DNA from 3 places in the Kitasatospora sp. NPDC058492 genome. Region 1 is predicted to be linked to each of the others. Evidence: riboswitches for the same ligand, from Rfam matches in the RefSeq annotation. Region 1 holds a riboswitch; each other region holds the start of a gene.

Region 1 (5,291 bases):
GAGGAACTCGTCCACCACACGCTGTTCAGCGTGGAGGGCGGGCACGCGGCGGCCGGCGCACTGCTGGACAAGGGCTGCACGGCGATCGTCTGCGGCAGCGACATGATGGCGCTCGGGGCGATCCGGGCGGTGCGGCAGCGTGGACTGTCGGTGCCGCACGATGTCTCGGTGGTCGGCTTCGACGACTCGCCGCTGATCGCCTTCACCGAGCCGCCGCTGACCACGATCCGCCAGCCGGTCGAGGCGATGGCGACCGCGGCGGTGGACGCGCTGCTGGAGGAGGTCGGCGGGAACGCGGTCCAGCGCGGGGAGTTCATGTTCCAGCCGGAGCTGGTCATGCGTGGCTCCACGGGGGCCTGCGCGCGCTGAGGACGGTCAACGGACGGGCCCCGGAGAGCGGTTGCTCTCCGGGGCCCGTTGCGTGCCGCCCGGGTGCCGGGTCAGCCCTCGTGGTCCGTGGGGCGGCTCTCGGTGAGCCGTTGGCCGTCGGTGGCGTCGCCGGTGCGGGTCTCGGTGCGGCGGCCGCGGGCCAGGTAGTCGCGCAGGACGAGTTCGACGACGTCCTGCGGGTTCTTGGTGCCGGAGAGCATCATCGCGTCGATCGCGAGGTTGGCGTCGAGTGTGACGGTGACCTGGGCCATGGTGACTCCTCCTCGGGTGCCGGAGCAGCAGCATGCCCGCTGGGGGCGGGCTTTGACCATGGCCCCGGGCGGTCCTGCCCGGCGGTCTGCCGGCGGCCTTCCTGCGGCGCCGGGCGACCGCCGGGGCGGGCGGCGACTGACAGATAACAGATGATGAAATCTGTTATCTGAAATCTGTTATCTGTCAGCCGTCAGTTGTCAGCTGTCACCCGCGGGTCGTGCTCAGACCCGGCCGGCGAAGTCCGGCGCCCAGTTGGCGACGGTCTGCAGGCGCACGCCCGAGCTCGGGTTGGCGGCCTCGACGTACTGGCCGCCGCCGATGTAGATCGCGACGTGGTAGACGCCGGAGTTCTGGCCGTTGTTGGACCAGAACAGCAGGTCGCCCGCCTGCAGGCTGTCCAGCGAGACGCGGGTGCTGGCGGCGGCCTGGTCGGCGGCGACGCGCGGGACGGAGACGCCCGCGGCGCGCAGCGCGGCCTGGGTCAGGCCGGAGCAGTCCCAACCGCCGTTGCCGGTACCGCCGTAGACGTACGCCTGGCCGACCTTCGACTGGGCGAAGGAGACCGCGGCGGCCATGCTGCCGGTGGCGGCCGGGGCCTGAGCGGGGGTCTGCGCCTGGGCGGCCGGCTTGGAAGCCGGCTTGGCGGCCGGGGCCGGGGCCGGGGCCGGGACCGGGGCCTGCGGCTGGGCGGTCGGCTTGGCGTTCACGGCGGCGCCGTTGGAGGTCTGGCCGGACTTCTGCGAGCGGTCGAACCAGGTGAAGTCCGAGCCGGACTGGTCGGTCTGAGCCGACTGCTGGGCCTGGCCGCCGTCCTTGAACGAGAGGCGCTGGCCCGGGTAGATGGTGTCCGGACCCTCGGTCAGGGTGCCGCGGTTGAGCTCGTACAGCCGCTGCCAGCCGCCCTGGAGGTTGTGCTTGTCGGCGATCGAGGACAGCCAGTCGCCGGAGGCGACGGTGTAGTCGTCGCCCTGGGGCTGGGCGCTGTTCTGGGCCTGGTTCTGGCCCTTCTGCGCCGAGGTGCCGTTGGCGGAGTCGGCGGGGGCCTGTGCCTGGTCCTGGGTCGGTGCGGCCGGCTTGGCGGGCTTCGCGGCCGGGGTGGCCGGGGCCTGGCTCTGTGCGGGCTTGGCGGCCGGGGTGGCCGGGGTGGCCGGCTTCGCGGCGGGCTTGGTGGCGGTCGAGCTGGCAGCCGAGCCGGTGGTCGAGCCGGCCGAGGTGTCGACGGTGGCCGGGGTGCCGCCCTTGGTCAGGCCGGCCTGGACCGAGCACACCGGCCAGGCGCCGGGGCCCTGCGAGGCGAGGACCTTCTCGGCGACGGCGATCTGCTGGTCCTTGGTGGCCTGGTTGGCCTGGGGGGCGTACGCGGTGCCGCCGAAGGCGGCCCAGGTGCTGGAGGTGAACTGCAGGCCGCCGTAGAAGCCGTTGCCGGTGTTGATGCTCCAGTTGCCGGTGCTCTCGCACTGGGCGACCTTGTCCCAGGTGGCGACGGAGGCGGCGGAGGCGGTGCCGGAGGTGAGGCAGGGGATGGTGAGGCCGACGCCCGCGACGCCGATGGCGGCGATCACGCGTCGGGTACGACTGGACAGACGGGTGCCGTTGGTGGGCAGCATGAAGACGCAGTCCTCTCCCACGCCTGCGAGGTGAGCTGTCGGATTCGGGCTGGAGTTGCCCGGCCGCGCTGTGGGCGCGGCTTCACCCCTAGCCCTGGATCGTTCCGGGGAACGGTCCGGGGCGACTTACCTGTGGGTCCCCCGCTCCTGCCGTGGTGCGTTTTCGCGCTGCCAGGACATCCGACGGCAGGACTCGGCGTCGCGGATGAACTGGGTTCGTGTGGCCACGAACGGGGAGCACGTTAAGCAGACTTAAGTTCAAACTGCAAACACCTGTGACGCGCATCACGGTTTGGCGAGAACGGTCGTTCCCCTCGCTCGCCATGATCGAAAATGGCCGATTTCCGGCAATGCCGCGAAGGGCGTGCACAACTGTCTGTGCTTCAGGAGGCGGGTGACGGCGGGTCGGGTCCCCCAGGGCCCGCCCGCCGAGAAGGAGGTGCGTCCACACTGTGGCCGTCGGGGGATGGATCGAGCGGCGGCGAACAAATGCGGATAGAACGGACATCACGCCTATTCGCCCCTTAACTCCCTTACGGGGCAAGCAGGAAGGGCCCGGAACGTAGCCGTTCCGGGCCCTTCACGCGTGCGGTGACCGCTACTGGCCGGCCGAGTCCTCGGTGGCGGTGCGAGCGGCGTGGGCGGCGTGACCGCCCCGGCCGGAGTGGTCGGCGTGCGCGCCCTCGGCGGCCTCCGCCGCCTCGGCCTCGGCCTGCGACAGGGCCTCGGGGGAGGGTGCCGGCAGCGCGGCCAGGTAGGTGGCGGCGATCAGCTGGCCGACCGTCGGGTAGGCGCCCAGCGGCGCCGCGGACGGGCAGCCGGTCTCCTCGGCGGCCGTGGCGAGCAGTTCGGAGTCGGCCTCCGGCCCGATCACCAGCGGTGCCAGCGCCGGGCGCTGGGAGCCGGTCTCCTTGAGGTGGTTGACGGCCGCGGCGACCGAGCCCGGCACGTCGAGCGCGGCGGGCACGACCGGGACGGCCAGCCGGGCCGCCAGCAGGACACCGGTGATGCCGGCCGCGGCAGCGGCCTCCTCGCCGCCGACGGTGGTCAGCACGACGCCGTCCGCGGCGGTCGCGATGGCGAACAGCCGGGCCCGGTCGGCGCGTGCCAGGCCGGCCTCGGACAGGCGCACGTGCACGGCCTCGGCGAGCAGCGGGTGCGGGCCGAGCACGTCGGTGACGGGGGCTCCGTACTCCGCGGCGAGGGCGTGAAGTTCGGTCAGGAATCCGTGCGGGCCGGGTACCAGCGGCACCAGGACCGGCGCGGGCAGGCCCGCCTCGGCGGCCATGGCCAGCAGTTCGGCGACGGTGCGGTCGTCACTGTCGACCCCCTGGGCGGCTTCGCCCGGGAGGTAGCCGACGGCGGTCTGGATGCCGCTCTGCTCGCTGCGGACGATCGACAGCAGCTCCTCGACGACCGAGCGGGACTCGGGCCCGGCGGTCGCGGGCACGGCGAGCACCAGGGCCGGGGAGCCGGCCGGGATCTCGGGGCGCTCGGGGCGGCGGTGGCGCCCCCGCGCACGGGAGCCTGGAGTGCGGACGGGCAGTGGCGCGCCCGGGATGGCTGCGGTGCTCATGCCGGAGATCGTAGGACATCGGCCCGTCAGGCCTGCATTCGGCTGCCGTTCGAGTTTCACGTGGTCATGGCGGGTGTGCCGCGTTCCCGCCGTGTCCGTCCGGGCGGTTGCCCGCAATCCGGACATATCTCACCCAGCCTTCGAGCGATCACCGCTCGTAGCCCTCACGTGTCCGACGGGGCGTCGAGTTGCCTGTGTGGCGCGTGAGATGTCTCACAGCCAGGAGGTCGCCTGACGGAGCGTCACGGCAGCGCGACTCCGGGCGTCTGAAGATCAACATTCAGCGGGGAACCGCTCACGGCCGGTTATCGAGAATCCGGCGATTCACTCGGCTATGTCCGTTTACGTACCGTCAGGAGAAGGGCCCGTGAAGAGTTCGGAACTGCCGGTGAAAGGCCTCGTGCACCTGCAATGTCCCGTGCTGATGCACGTGCACAGCAGCTATCATCGCGTCAAGTGAGGCGTTGTGCCGGGCCGGTACGGGGCCGGTCCGTTCGTTCGGCGGGTGCCGGGAGCGCCGCGCTGGACGACCACTCCGGAGCTCTTCGGGAGATTTCTATGCACGACTCGCAGGACACGCACGGCTCGTACGACACCTACAACGGGATGGCGGCCGCCGACCTCAAGGGGGTTCTCTGGCAGAAGAGCCTGCACAGCAACTCCCAGGGGAACTGCGTCGAGTTCGCGGCCCTGCCGGGGGGCGATGTGGCGATGCGCAACTCGCGCTTCCCGGAAGGGCCGGCGCTCATCTACACCCGGGCCGAGATCGCCGCCCTGCTGCTGGGGGCCAAGGACGGGGAGTTCGACCACCTGGCGGTCTGACCGGCCGCCGTCCTGCCATCGGGGGGCCGTCGTGGGTGCTGACACCGCGACGGCCTTTGTCTTGTCCGGGGCCGGTCCGGGGCCACGCGACGGGCGCTCTCCCGACGGGCGCTCTCGCGGCCGACCGCGCGCAGGCGCGGCGGGTGGTCCCGCGCACGGTTGGGGGCCCGGACGGGGGTCGGGCCGCCGGGGTGTCCGGCCGTCAGTCCGGCCGGCTCGTCCGGGGGGCCGGCCCGGCAATCGTCGTGGGAATCGTCCTGAGGACTGAGCCGGAGCCCGTGGCGCACCTGCGCCAGGCCCGTCGAGCCGCCCCGCGGAGCCCGGGGTGCGGTCCTCCCGGGGCCTCCCTCGGCCGGCCGCGCGCCGCCTGGCGCTAGGCCGAGCGCCGGTGCCGTCCACCGAGTTCGGAACCGGTGGCCGGCTCCGCCTCGAACAGGGCCCAGACCACCTTGCCGCTGCCCAGCGGGTGCCAACCCCAGGAGCGGCTGAAGGACTCCACCAGGTGCAGTCCGCGGCCGGACTCGGCGACGAAGTCCGCCTCCCGGGCGACCGGGCCGATGCAGCTCGGGTCGCTCACCGCGCAGACCACCTGGGGAGAGCGGTGGACCAGGCTTATTCGGATCGGCAGCCGGCCCTCGGGGGTC
Region 2 (5,291 bases), on a different contig from region 1:
CCAGCACTCCGAGCTGGTCATGGCCGGCCGCTCGCACAACGTGGCCGCGCAGGCCACCACCCTGGGCAAGCGCTTCGCGTCGATCACCGACGAGCTGCTGGTCGCCTTCCGCCGCCTGGAGGAGCTGATCGCCCGCTACCCGCTGCGCGGGATCAAGGGCCCGGTCGGTACCGCCCAGGACATGCTGGACCTGCTCGGTGGCGACACCGACAAGCTCGCCGAGCTGGAGCGCCGGGTCGCCGGGCACCTCGGCTTCGACAACGTGTTCATCAGCGTCGGCCAGGTCTACCCGCGCTCGCTGGACTTCGAGGTGCTCACCGCCCTCGTCCAGCTGGCCGCCGCGCCGTCCAGCCTGGCCAAGACCATCCGTCTGATGGCCGGCCACGAGCTGGTGACGGAGGGCTTCAAGGAGGGCCAGGTCGGCTCCTCGGCGATGCCGCACAAGATGAACACCCGCTCCTGCGAGCGCGTCAACGGCCTGGCCGTCATCCTGCGCGGCTACGCCTCGATGACCGGCGAGCTGGCCGGCGACCAGTGGAACGAGGGTGACGTCTCCTGCTCGGTGGTGCGCCGGGTCGCGCTGCCGGACGCCTTCTTCGCCTTCGACGGCCTGCTGGAGACCTTCCTGACCGTCCTCGACGAGTTCGGCGCCTTCCCCGCCGTGATCGAGGCCGAGCTGGACCGCTACCTGCCGTTCCTCGCCACCACCAAGGTGCTGATGGGCGCGGTGCGCGCGGGCGTCGGCCGGGAGACCGGGCACGAGGTCATCAAGGAGCACGCCGTCGCCTCCGCGCTGGCGATGCGTGCGGGCGCCCGCGAGAACGAGCTGCTGGACCGGTTGGCCGCCGACGAGCGGATCCCGCTGGACCGGGCCGGGCTGGACGCGCTGCTGGCCGACCGGCTCTCCTTCACCGGTGCGGCCGGCGCCCAGGTCGCCGAGGTGGTCCGCCAGGTGGAGGCCGTCGCCGCCGCCTACCCGGAGGCCGCCAAGTACGCGCCGGCCGACATTCTCTGACGGGCAGTACTTCCTGACGATTCGTCAGCCGGCTGAGGGCCCTGCCGCCGATCCGGTGGCGGGGCCCTCGTCCGTGTGGACGTGGCCCGGGTCGAGTGGTGGGGTGGTGCCGCAGGCCCACTCGCAGTCCGGCTCGGCCACCGGGCGGTCCACCGGCGCGAGCACGTTGCCGCGGACGGTGGCGAAGGCCGTCAGCCCGCCGGTGACCAGCAGCCCGGCGCAGATCAGCATCGCGGTGCGGAAGGCGGAGTCCACCGCGGACGGCACCCGGTAGGCGTCGCCGCTCAGCCCGGCGAGCGAGGGCAGCGCGGCGACCGCGAGCAGCCCGGCCGCGCGGGCGGCGGCGTTGTTGACGCCGCTGGCGATGCCCGCGTGCCGGACCTCGACGGCGGCCAGCACCGTCGCCGTCAGCGGCGCGACCAGCAGGGTCATCCCGCAGCCCAGCACCGTGACGGCGGGCAGCACGTCCGCCCAGTAGGAGGAGCCGGGGCCGGTGCGCAGCATCAGCAGCACCCCGGCGGCGCACAGCAGCGGACCGACGGTGAGCGGGATCCGGGGGCCGATCCGCTTGCCCAGCCGCCCGGCGCGCGCCGACAGGGTCAGCATCAGCACGGTGATCGGGACCAGGGCGAGGCCGGAGACCAGCGGGGAGAAGCCGGAGACGATCTGCAACTGCACCACCAGCAGGAAGAACACCCCGCTGAACGCCGCGTAGACGCAGAGGGTGACCAGGTTGACGGCGGTGAACAGCCGGGAGGAGAAGAGGCCGAGCGGCAGCATCGGCTCGGCGGCGCGGCGCTCGACCGCGATGAAGGCCGCGCCGAGCAGCAGGCCGATCGCGCCGGTGAGCCAGACCGCGGGGGACAGGCCCTCTCCGGCGGCGGTCAGCGCGTAGGTGATCGCGCCGAGGGCGAGCGCGGCGAGCAGCGCGCCGAGCACGTCGAAGCGGCCGACGGCGCTCTCGTTCCGGCTCTCGGGGACGAACCGGGAGGTGACCGCGACCACGGCGGCCGCGAGCGGCAGGTTCAGCAGGAAGATCCACCGCCAGCCGGGGCCGTCCACCAGCCAGCCGCCGAGGAAGGGGCCGACCGCGGCCGACACCCCGCCGAGGCCCGACCACAGGCCGACCGCCGCCGAGCGGTCGTCCGGGTGGAAGACGGCTTGCAGCATGGCGAGCGAGCCGGGGGTGAGCAGCGCCCCGCCGATGCCCTGGACGGCGCGGGCGGCGATCAGCACGTGGATGGTGGGGGCGGCGGCGCAGGCCGCGGAGGCGGCGGCGAACCAGAGCACGCCGATCAGGAAGACCCGGCGCCGGCCGTACCGGTCGCCGAGCGCGCCGCCGAGCAGGATCAGTCCGGCCAGGGTGAGCAGATAGGCGTTGAGCGTCCACTGCAGGGACGCGAGGGAGGCGCCGAGATCGGTGCCGATGCGGGGCAGCGCGACGTTCACCACGGTGCCGTCGAGCATCGCCATGCTGGAGCCGAGCACCGTCGCGAGGAGGACCCAGCGTCCCCGCGAGGTGCCCAGGCGCAGTGTTCCTGCTTCGGAGGTGGCCACGGGCCGATCCTGCGCCCGTGGGGCGTACGTGACAAGGGTCACCGGGGGGTGTGTCGGTGGGTGCGCGGTGCGTGAGCGGGTGGGTGCGCAGCGGTGGCGGAATCGGCGCAGCGTCGTGGATCAGTGGCGCCGGGTGAATGGATTGTGCACGTACGGTGCAGCCGATCATTCGGAGGGTCACCGCAGCTCGGGGGGTTGTTGCCGGTTCAAGTGATCGACATTGCTTCACCCGAACGGATGGGTTTTAGTTCAGCGACCGCCCGGCCAGTCCGGACGGATCCACCGGGTGGAACGCCGAATCCTGCCGCTGCCCGGTGGCTCGCACCGAACTCTGTACGGCAGGAGCGGGGGACCCACAGGTAAGTCGCCGGACCGGAAACGGCACGCTTTCGCGTACCCGGATCCAGGGCCGGCTAGGGGTGAAGCCGCATGTGCGGCCGGGCAACTCCAGCCCGAACCCGACAGCTCACCTCGCAGGCGTCGGAGAGGAAAATTCCATGCCTGCACAGGCTCGTCGTATCGCCCTGCCCCGCGCCGCCCGCATCGGGATCGCCACCGCCGTCACCGGTGTCTCCTTCGCCCTGCCGCTCGTCACCGCGATGAGCGCCCAGGCCTACCCCGCGCCGGCCGCCGCCGTCACCGCCGCCCCGGCCGCCGCTCCCGCCGACCAGGCCCAGGCCCCGTCGCAGGAGAGCTACCGCGTCGTCAGCGGCGACACCCTGTCCCGGATCGCCGACGCCCAGCACGTCGAGGGCGGCTGGCAGGCGCTGTACGACCACAACCGCGAGGTCGTCGGCGGCAACCCGGACCTGATCTTCCCCGGTCAGCAGCTCGTGATCGCCGGCCCGGCCGCCCCGGCCAAGCCCGCCGCCCCGGCGAAGCCCGCCCAGCCGTCCGCCCAGGACGCCGCGCCGGCCACCACCGCCGCCAAGCCGCAGGCCCAGCTGGAGGTCCGGACCGAGGCGGCCAAGCCGTCCGCCCAGCTCCAGACCCAGCTGCAGACCGCCGCGCCGACCACCGCGGTCACCGCCGTGCCGGTCGCCGCCGCCTCGGCCTTCGTCGCCCCGCTGGCCAGCCCGAAGCTGGGCACCGCCTACGGCGTGGCCGGCTCGATGTGGGCCTCCGGCCACCACACCGGCCAGGACTTCGTCGCCTCCACCGGCACCCCGCTGCGCGCCGTCGGCAACGGCGTCGTGGTGAAGGCCGGCAACGGCGGCGCCTACGGCAACGAGGTCGAGATCAAGCTCGCCGACGGCCACTTCGCCGAGTACGCGCACCTCTCCTCGATCGGTGTGAAGATCGGTCAGGCCGTCAAGGCCGGACAGCAGATCGGCCTCTCCGGCGCGACCGGCAACGTGACCGGCCCGCACCTGCACTTCGAGATCCGCAACGGCTCGGAGTACGGCTCGGACATCAACCCGGTCGCCTACCTGCGGGCCCACGGCGTCGCGCTCTGACCCGTGCCGGATGCACCGGATGCACCGGATGCACCGGATGTGTCGGATGCGTCGGGTGAGGAACCACCGCTGCTACGGGGCGAATCGACCACCCGGGATGGTCATGTCGGGTGACCGCTCGACCGGGTGATCGCCGCAGCAGTGGACATGGGCGCGGGACACGCCCAGGCCGGCCCGGCTCGCGAGACTTCTCTCACGAGCCGGGCCGGCCGCTGTCGTTTCCGGACCTTTTCGGGTGCCCTCGGGGCAAGTTGACGATACGTCAGGCGCGTTGGTGGGCCGGTTCAGATCCGGTGGGCGGGCAGCCCGTGCTGGGCGGCGGTCAGCAGCTCGTGCATCCGCTGCCCGAAGTCCTCGGTGTCGGCGGCCGGTTCGGGGAAGACCAGGCGGACGTCGCGGTGGCCGTGCGGGTGGTCCAGGCGCAGGACCAGGCCGTGGCGGTCCAGGGCGAGCGGGCGGACCTCCGGGTGCTGGGCGAGCAGGTCCGGGTCGAGCAGCCGGGTGAGGACGGCGAGGGCGTCGGCGTGGTCGTCGGCGAGGTGGGTGAGCATGGCGGCCTCGTAGCGGGCCAGCGGGTCGGGTGCGGCGTGGGCGAGGTCGCCGGCGGTGAGTGCGCCGGTGCCGTACGGGGTGGAGAGGACGGCGTGGGCGACGTCCACGCGCAGGTGGACGCTGAGGCCGTCGTCGGCGAGGTGGGCCAGGTGCAGTCGGCCGGCCAGGGTGAGGCGGGCGCGGATCCGGTCGCGGACGGCGACGGGGGAGATGTCGGTGACGTCCAGGACGACGGCGAGTCCGTCGGTGGCGCGGGCGGCGGCGGTGGCGAGCGGGTCGCCCAGCGGGGCGCGCAGGCGCAGCCGGGAGCCGTGGACGGAGACCGGGGTGTCGAGGTCGTGGTGCTCGCCGCAGGCGCGGACGGTGAGCGAGGAGGTCGCGCTGAGCAGGCTCTGGACCCGCTCGGCGGTGGTGGGTTCGGGCACCTCGGCGTCGCCGGCGGGCAGGCTCATGACGGACCTCCAGTTAGTTAGGTGAGCCTAACCTAATCTCCGCTCGGGGGTGTGGCAAGTGGCGTGGTCGGGGTCGCTGCCGTCGGGGATAGAAAGCGCTTGCAAGTACCTGCGAATGTCTCGTATTGTCGACGCTGGTAGTTGCATGCGCAACGGTTCTCTCTGGAAAGCGGTCCCTCATGCCCCTCGCGCTCCTGGCGCTGGCGATCAGCGCCTTCGGTATCGGCACCACCGAGTTCGTGATCATGGGCCTGCTGC
Region 3 (5,291 bases), on a different contig from region 1:
CGCAGAGCCTGCGCCAGTACGTCAAGTTCACCCCGGCCCGGCGGGCCAAGTACGCGGCCACGGCGCTGGCCGCGGCGCTGGAGTCGGAGCCGGCGTTCCGGGTGCGGATAGCGGAGCGGCTGAGGCTGGGCCAGCCGGACCTGGTGAAGGCGTTGGAGTCGGGCAGCGTCCCGGGCGCCGCCGATCCGATGGACGTCGCGGCCGCCGCCTACCTGGTGCGGTCGGCCGGCTGGAGCCGGCTGGTGGCCGAGGCCGGGGAGGAGGCCGAGCGGGCCGGCGCCGAGGGCGCGGCCGCCGAGGCCACCCGGCTGGTGGAGAAGCTGCAGGCGGAGCTCGCCGAGCTGCGGTCCGCCGCCCGGGCGGACCTGGAGCGGCAGCGTGCGGAGTCCGAGGACGTCCGCCGGGAGGCCGAGTCGCTGCGGAAGAAGGTGCGCTCGCTGGAGAGCGACACCCGCCGGGCGCAGGCCGAGACCAGGCGGCTGACCGCCGAGCTGGAGGCCGCGAGGGCGCAGGCGGCTGCCGAGCGCGGCGCCGCGGAGTCCGAGGCGCGGCGGCTGCGGCACCGGGTCGGCGAGCTGGAGACGGCGGCCGAGCAGGGCCGCCGGTCGGCCCGCGAGGGCCGCAGCGTCGAGGACATGCGGCTGCGGCTGCTGCTGGACACGGTGCTGCAGTCGGCGCAGGGGCTCCAGCGGGAGCTGGCGCTGCCGGTCTCCCAGATCCGGCCGGGGGACCTGGTGGAGGCGGTGGTGCCGGGGGCGGCCTCGCCGCACGACGTGGCCCGGCGCGGTCTGGCCGACGACGATCCGGCGCTGCTGGACCAGTTGCTGGCGATCCCGCAGGTGCACCTGGTGGTGGACGGCTACAACGTGACCAAGACGGGCTATCCGACGCTGCCGCTGGAGCAGCAGCGGATCCGGCTGCTGGGCGGGCTGGCGATGCTGGCCCAGCGCACGCAGGCGGAGGTCACCTGCGTGTTCGACGGGCAGGACCTGGACGTTCCGGTGATCATGGCGCCACCGCGGGGGGTGCGGGTGCGGTTCAGCCGGACCGGCGAGACCGCGGACGAGCTGATCCGCCGTCTGGTGCGGGCCGAGCCGCAGGGGCGTCCGGTGGTGGTGGTGTCCACCGACCGGGAGGTCGCGGAGGGCGTGCGGAAGGCGGGCGCGCGCCCCGTGGCCTCCGTTCTGCTGCTGAACCGGCTGGCGCGGCCCTGACGGCTGCCGCGACGGAATGACGCCTGGTCAGCGCCCGGTTTGCGGCGGTGTGCACATCCGGTGAAGCCTGCGGGGGAAGTGGAGTTCACGCCTTCGGGGGAGTGGCAAAACCCGTGGATCTTCCCTAGGGTGTGGCGTCAAACCTATTTTCCGGATTCTCACCTGATCGGGTGAGGCCGATGGAAGAAGGAGCAATTCCCTTGGCCTCCCACCGCCGTCCCAAGCAGCCGAGCCGCGCCCGGGTCTCCGTGCTCACCGCTGCCGCGGCGACCGCGGTCGCCCTCTCCGCGCAGGTCGCCGCGCACGCCGCGCCCCAGCCCAGCAAGAGCGACGTCAAGGCGCAGATCGACCAGCTCCAGCAGGACCAGGAGCAGGCGGCGGAGAAGTACAACGGCGCCAAGGAGCGGGCCGACCAGCTCCGCAAGCAGTCCGACCAGCTGCAGGACAAGGTGGCCCGCAGCCAGGACGAGATGACCCAGCTCCAGACCGGCCTGGCCGGCGTGGCGGGCGAGCAGTACCGCACCGGCGGCATCGACCCGTCCGTCCAGCTGATGCTCTCCTCGGACCCGTCCGGCTACCTGGAGAAGGCGTCCAGCGCCCAGCAGGCCAGTGCCAGCGAGTCCGAGGCGCTCAAGGGGCTGCTGGACCAGCAGCGCCGGCTGGACCAGGAGAAGTCCGAGGCCGCCGCCGTCCTGGCCTCGCTCGACTCCACCACCAAGGACCTGAACCAGGCCAAGACGGACGTCAACCAGAAGCTCAAGGCCGCGCAGGACCTGCTGAACTCGCTCAGCGCCTCCGACCGCGCCGCGCTGCGGGCCCAGCAGCAGCAGGACGACCGCGCCTCGCGCGGCAGCGACCGCGCCGACCTCGGCAGCCTCCCGCAGGCCGGCGGCTACGCGGGCGTGGCCGTCGCCAAGGCGATGAGCAAGCAGGGCTCGCCGTACGTGTGGGGCGCCACCGGCTCGACCACCTTCGACTGCTCGGGCCTGATGGTCTGGGCGTACGGCCAGGCCGGCGTCTCGCTGCCGCGTACCTCGCAGGAGCAGGGCAACGTCGGCACCAAGGTCACGCTGGACCAGGCCCAGCCGGGCGACCTGGTCATCTACGGCCCCGACCGGCACCACGTCGGGATGTACATCGGCAACGGCATGGTGGTGCACGCGCCGCACACCGGCGACGTGGTGAAGGTGATGAAGGTCGACGCGATGCCGATCAACACGATCCGCCGGGTCTGACGGTCCGACACGCCCGAAGGGCCCCGTCCGGGCCTGTGATCCACGCCACCCTCCGGCCGGGGGTGGCGTTCGGGTTTTGTCCGCCGCGCGAGTCCCCGGTGAAGACTGATCAGCTTTGCGTACGGCGGTGATCACTATGTGTCATATTCACAAAAGAACTTTGGTCTTCTTCCGTCTTTTTTCTGACAAGGATTTGAACGGATCACGGTTCAGTTACTAGGGTCGTGCCCCGAACCACCGCACTCCCGATCGCCCAGCCAGGGTGACGGCGGTGGTTTCCGTCGAGTTCGTGACGCAGCGGGGCGGGCCCAGTGCCTGCCCGACGGGGAGCCCAGCAGTCGGGGGTGCTGTCGAACGGAGCCGGGGAACCACGTTCCTCCGGGGTGAATCGGCGCCAGGTCGGCCGGTGGAACGGCCGTGAGGCGTCGTAGGGCACGCTTCCGGCCCGAACCCGTCAGCTCACCCGGTAGACGGCGTAGGAAGAAGGAGTCCGCCTTCGTGGCGTCCCATCGTCGTCCCAAGCCCGCTAGTCGCACCCGGGTCTCGATCATGACCGGCTTCGCCGCCGCGGCCGTCGCGCTGTCCGCGCAGTCCGGCGCCCACGCCGACCCGCAGCCGACCAAGGACCAGGTCAAGGAGCAGGTCGACCAGCTCAACGAGCAGGCCGAGGTCGCGACCGAGAAGCTCAACGCCGCCCAGGAGAAGCAGCAGCAGCTGCAGAAGCAGGTCACCGACCTCCAGGACCAGGTGGCGCGGCAGCAGGGGCAGGTGACCGACCTTCAGGGCGGCCTGGCCGAGATCGCCGGCGAGCAGTACCGCAACGGCGGCATATCGCAGACCGTCCAGCTGATGTTCTCCGCCAGCCCGGACACCTTCCTGAGCCAGGCCGACACGCTGAACCAGGCCGGCGGCACCCAGAAGGGCCAGCTCAAGCAGCTCCAGGACGAGCAGCGCAAGCTCGACCAGGTGCGCTCCGAGGCCCAGGGCAAGCTCGCCGAGATGGAGACCACCACCCAGCAGCTGAAGAGCGCCAAGGACGAGGTCCAGGGCAAGCTCAAGGCCGCGCAGGACCTCTTCAACACCCTGTCCGAGCAGGAGCGCCAGGCGATCCGCGCGGCCGAGGAGAAGGCCGCCGCCGAGGCCAAGGCGAAGGCCGACGCCGCCGCGAAGGCCGCCCAGCAGCAGGCGGCGGCCCAGCAGGCCGCCGACCGCTCCTCCCGCGACAACAGCCGCACCGACCTGAGCGCGTCGCAGGCCCCCGCCGCGCCGGTCACCAAGCCGAGCGCCGGCAGCTCGCGCGGCGCCGCGGCGCTGTCCATCGCCGCCTCCAAGATCGGCAGCCCGTACGTCTACGGCGCCTCCGGCCCCGGCTCCTTCGACTGCTCGGGCCTGATGGTCTGGGCGTTCAACCAGGTCGACGTGGCGCTGCCGCGCACCTCGCAGGAGCAGGCCCACGCCGGTACCCGGATCGGCACCGACCTCTCCCAGGCCCAGCCCGGCGACCTGCTGATCTTCTACGGGGACGCCCACCACGTCGGCATCTACGCCGGCAACGGCCAGGTGCTGCACGCGCCCAAGCCCGGTGCGTCGGTCCGCTACGAGGCGGTCGGCAACATGCCGCTGACCTCCATCGTGCGGGTCTGATCCCCGCGCAGGCCCTCCCAGGCCCGGCCTTCCACCACGGAAGGCCGGGCCTGCGGCTTTTCCGGCGCCTCGGACTGATGTCCGATTACGGGTCAAATATTCGGGTTGGCAGGGGTTTGGACTCGGTTGCCCGGACTCGCTAACGTCTGCCACCGGACTCCGCTTCCAGGGCCGCCCGCGTTGGTGCGGCGGCGGGGCCCCACCGCCGGATCGGAGCCGCTGCCGCCATGCCCGTGCACCGTCGTCCCCAACTGCTCGCCCGTGCGCTGGTGCTGACCGCGGCCGCCACCACCGCCCTGGGCGTGACGGCGGGCGGCAGCGCCCAGGCCGCCCCCGCCGCGCCGGACACGCCCACCCGCAAGGACGTCAAGGCGCAGGTGGAACAGCTCTACGGCGAGGCCGAGCAGGCGTCCGAGAAGTACAACGCCGCCCTGGAGACGCAGCAGCGCCTCCAGGGCGAGACGACCGTCCTCCAGGGCGAGATCGCCGTCGCCCAGGACCAGCTCAACCAGTTGCGCGGCGACCTCGCCACCGTGGCCGGCGCCGAGTACCGCGGCGGCGGCATGGCCCAGACCGTCCAGCTGATGCTCTCCACCGACCCGGAGGGCTACCTGTCCCGGGCCCGCACCCTCGACCAGGCCGCCGAGCGGCAGCAGGAGACCCTGCACGAACTGGCCACCCGCCAGCGCCGGCTCGACCAGCGCCGCACCGAGACCGCCGGCAAGCTCGCCGAACTCGACCAGGCCCGCCGCTCGCTCGCCGACAGCAAGCAGCAGATCCAGCAGCGGCTCACCAAGGCCCAGCGGCTGCTGAACAGCCTGGGCGTCGCCGAGCGGGCCCGGATGGCCGCCCAGGACGCCCAGGAGGCCGAGCAGCGCGCCACCCGGGGCACCGACCGGCTGGACCTCGGCACGGCCCCGCCCGCCTCCGAGCGCGGGGCGGCCGCACTGGCCGCCGCGGTGCGGATGATCGGCTCGCCCTACCTCTACGGATCCACCGGGCCCCGCGCCTTCGACTGCTCCGGTCTGATGTACTACAGCTGGCGGCAGGCCGGAGTGACCCTGCCGCGTACCTCGCAGGCCCAGGCGTACGCCGGGCAGCGGGTCAGCCTCTCCGAAGCGCGGCCGGGAGACCTGGTGATCTTCTACCGGGACATGCACCACGTCGGGATGTACGCCGGCGGCGGGGTGATCGTGCA

What was found. Region 1 has a riboswitch for cyclic di-AMP ahead of ACFWPI_RS23085 (transglycosylase family protein). Riboswitches for the same ligand answer to the same signal wherever they lie in the genome.
Region 2: another riboswitch for cyclic di-AMP. It lies ahead of ACFWPI_RS16230 (peptidoglycan DD-metalloendopeptidase family protein); the one in region 1 lies ahead of ACFWPI_RS23085 (transglycosylase family protein).
Region 3: another riboswitch for cyclic di-AMP. It lies ahead of ACFWPI_RS20410 (NlpC/P60 family protein); the one in region 1 lies ahead of ACFWPI_RS23085 (transglycosylase family protein).

The regions. Positions count from the first base shown of each region.
Region 1 is NZ_JBHXMU010000035.1:76,064-81,354, forward strand. Features, by position in the region: gene ACFWPI_RS23075 (LacI family DNA-binding transcriptional regulator) at 1-369, shown strand, start outside; gene ACFWPI_RS23080 (hypothetical protein) at 441-641, opposite strand; gene ACFWPI_RS23085 (transglycosylase family protein) at 864-2,270, opposite strand; cyclic di-AMP (ydaO/yuaA leader) riboswitch at 2,257-2,417, opposite strand; gene ACFWPI_RS23090 (hypothetical protein) at 2,848-3,825, opposite strand; gene ACFWPI_RS23095 (DUF397 domain-containing protein) at 4,384-4,647, shown strand; gene ACFWPI_RS23100 (ATP-binding protein) at 5,021-5,291, opposite strand, start outside.
Region 2 is NZ_JBHXMU010000021.1:34,728-40,018, forward strand. Features, by position in the region: gene purB (adenylosuccinate lyase) at 1-1,015, shown strand, start outside; gene ACFWPI_RS16225 (MFS transporter) at 1,040-2,572, opposite strand; cyclic di-AMP (ydaO/yuaA leader) riboswitch at 2,885-3,067, shown strand; gene ACFWPI_RS16230 (peptidoglycan DD-metalloendopeptidase family protein) at 3,070-4,029, shown strand; gene ACFWPI_RS16235 (DUF2470 domain-containing protein) at 4,314-5,033, opposite strand; gene ACFWPI_RS16240 (MFS transporter) at 5,213-5,291, shown strand, end outside.
Region 3 is NZ_JBHXMU010000029.1:65,043-70,333, forward strand. Features, by position in the region: gene ACFWPI_RS20400 (NYN domain-containing protein) at 1-1,214, shown strand, start outside; gene ACFWPI_RS20405 (NlpC/P60 family protein) at 1,415-2,449, shown strand; cyclic di-AMP (ydaO/yuaA leader) riboswitch at 2,788-2,937, shown strand; gene ACFWPI_RS20410 (NlpC/P60 family protein) at 2,948-4,093, shown strand; gene ACFWPI_RS20415 (NlpC/P60 family protein) at 4,321-5,291, shown strand, end outside.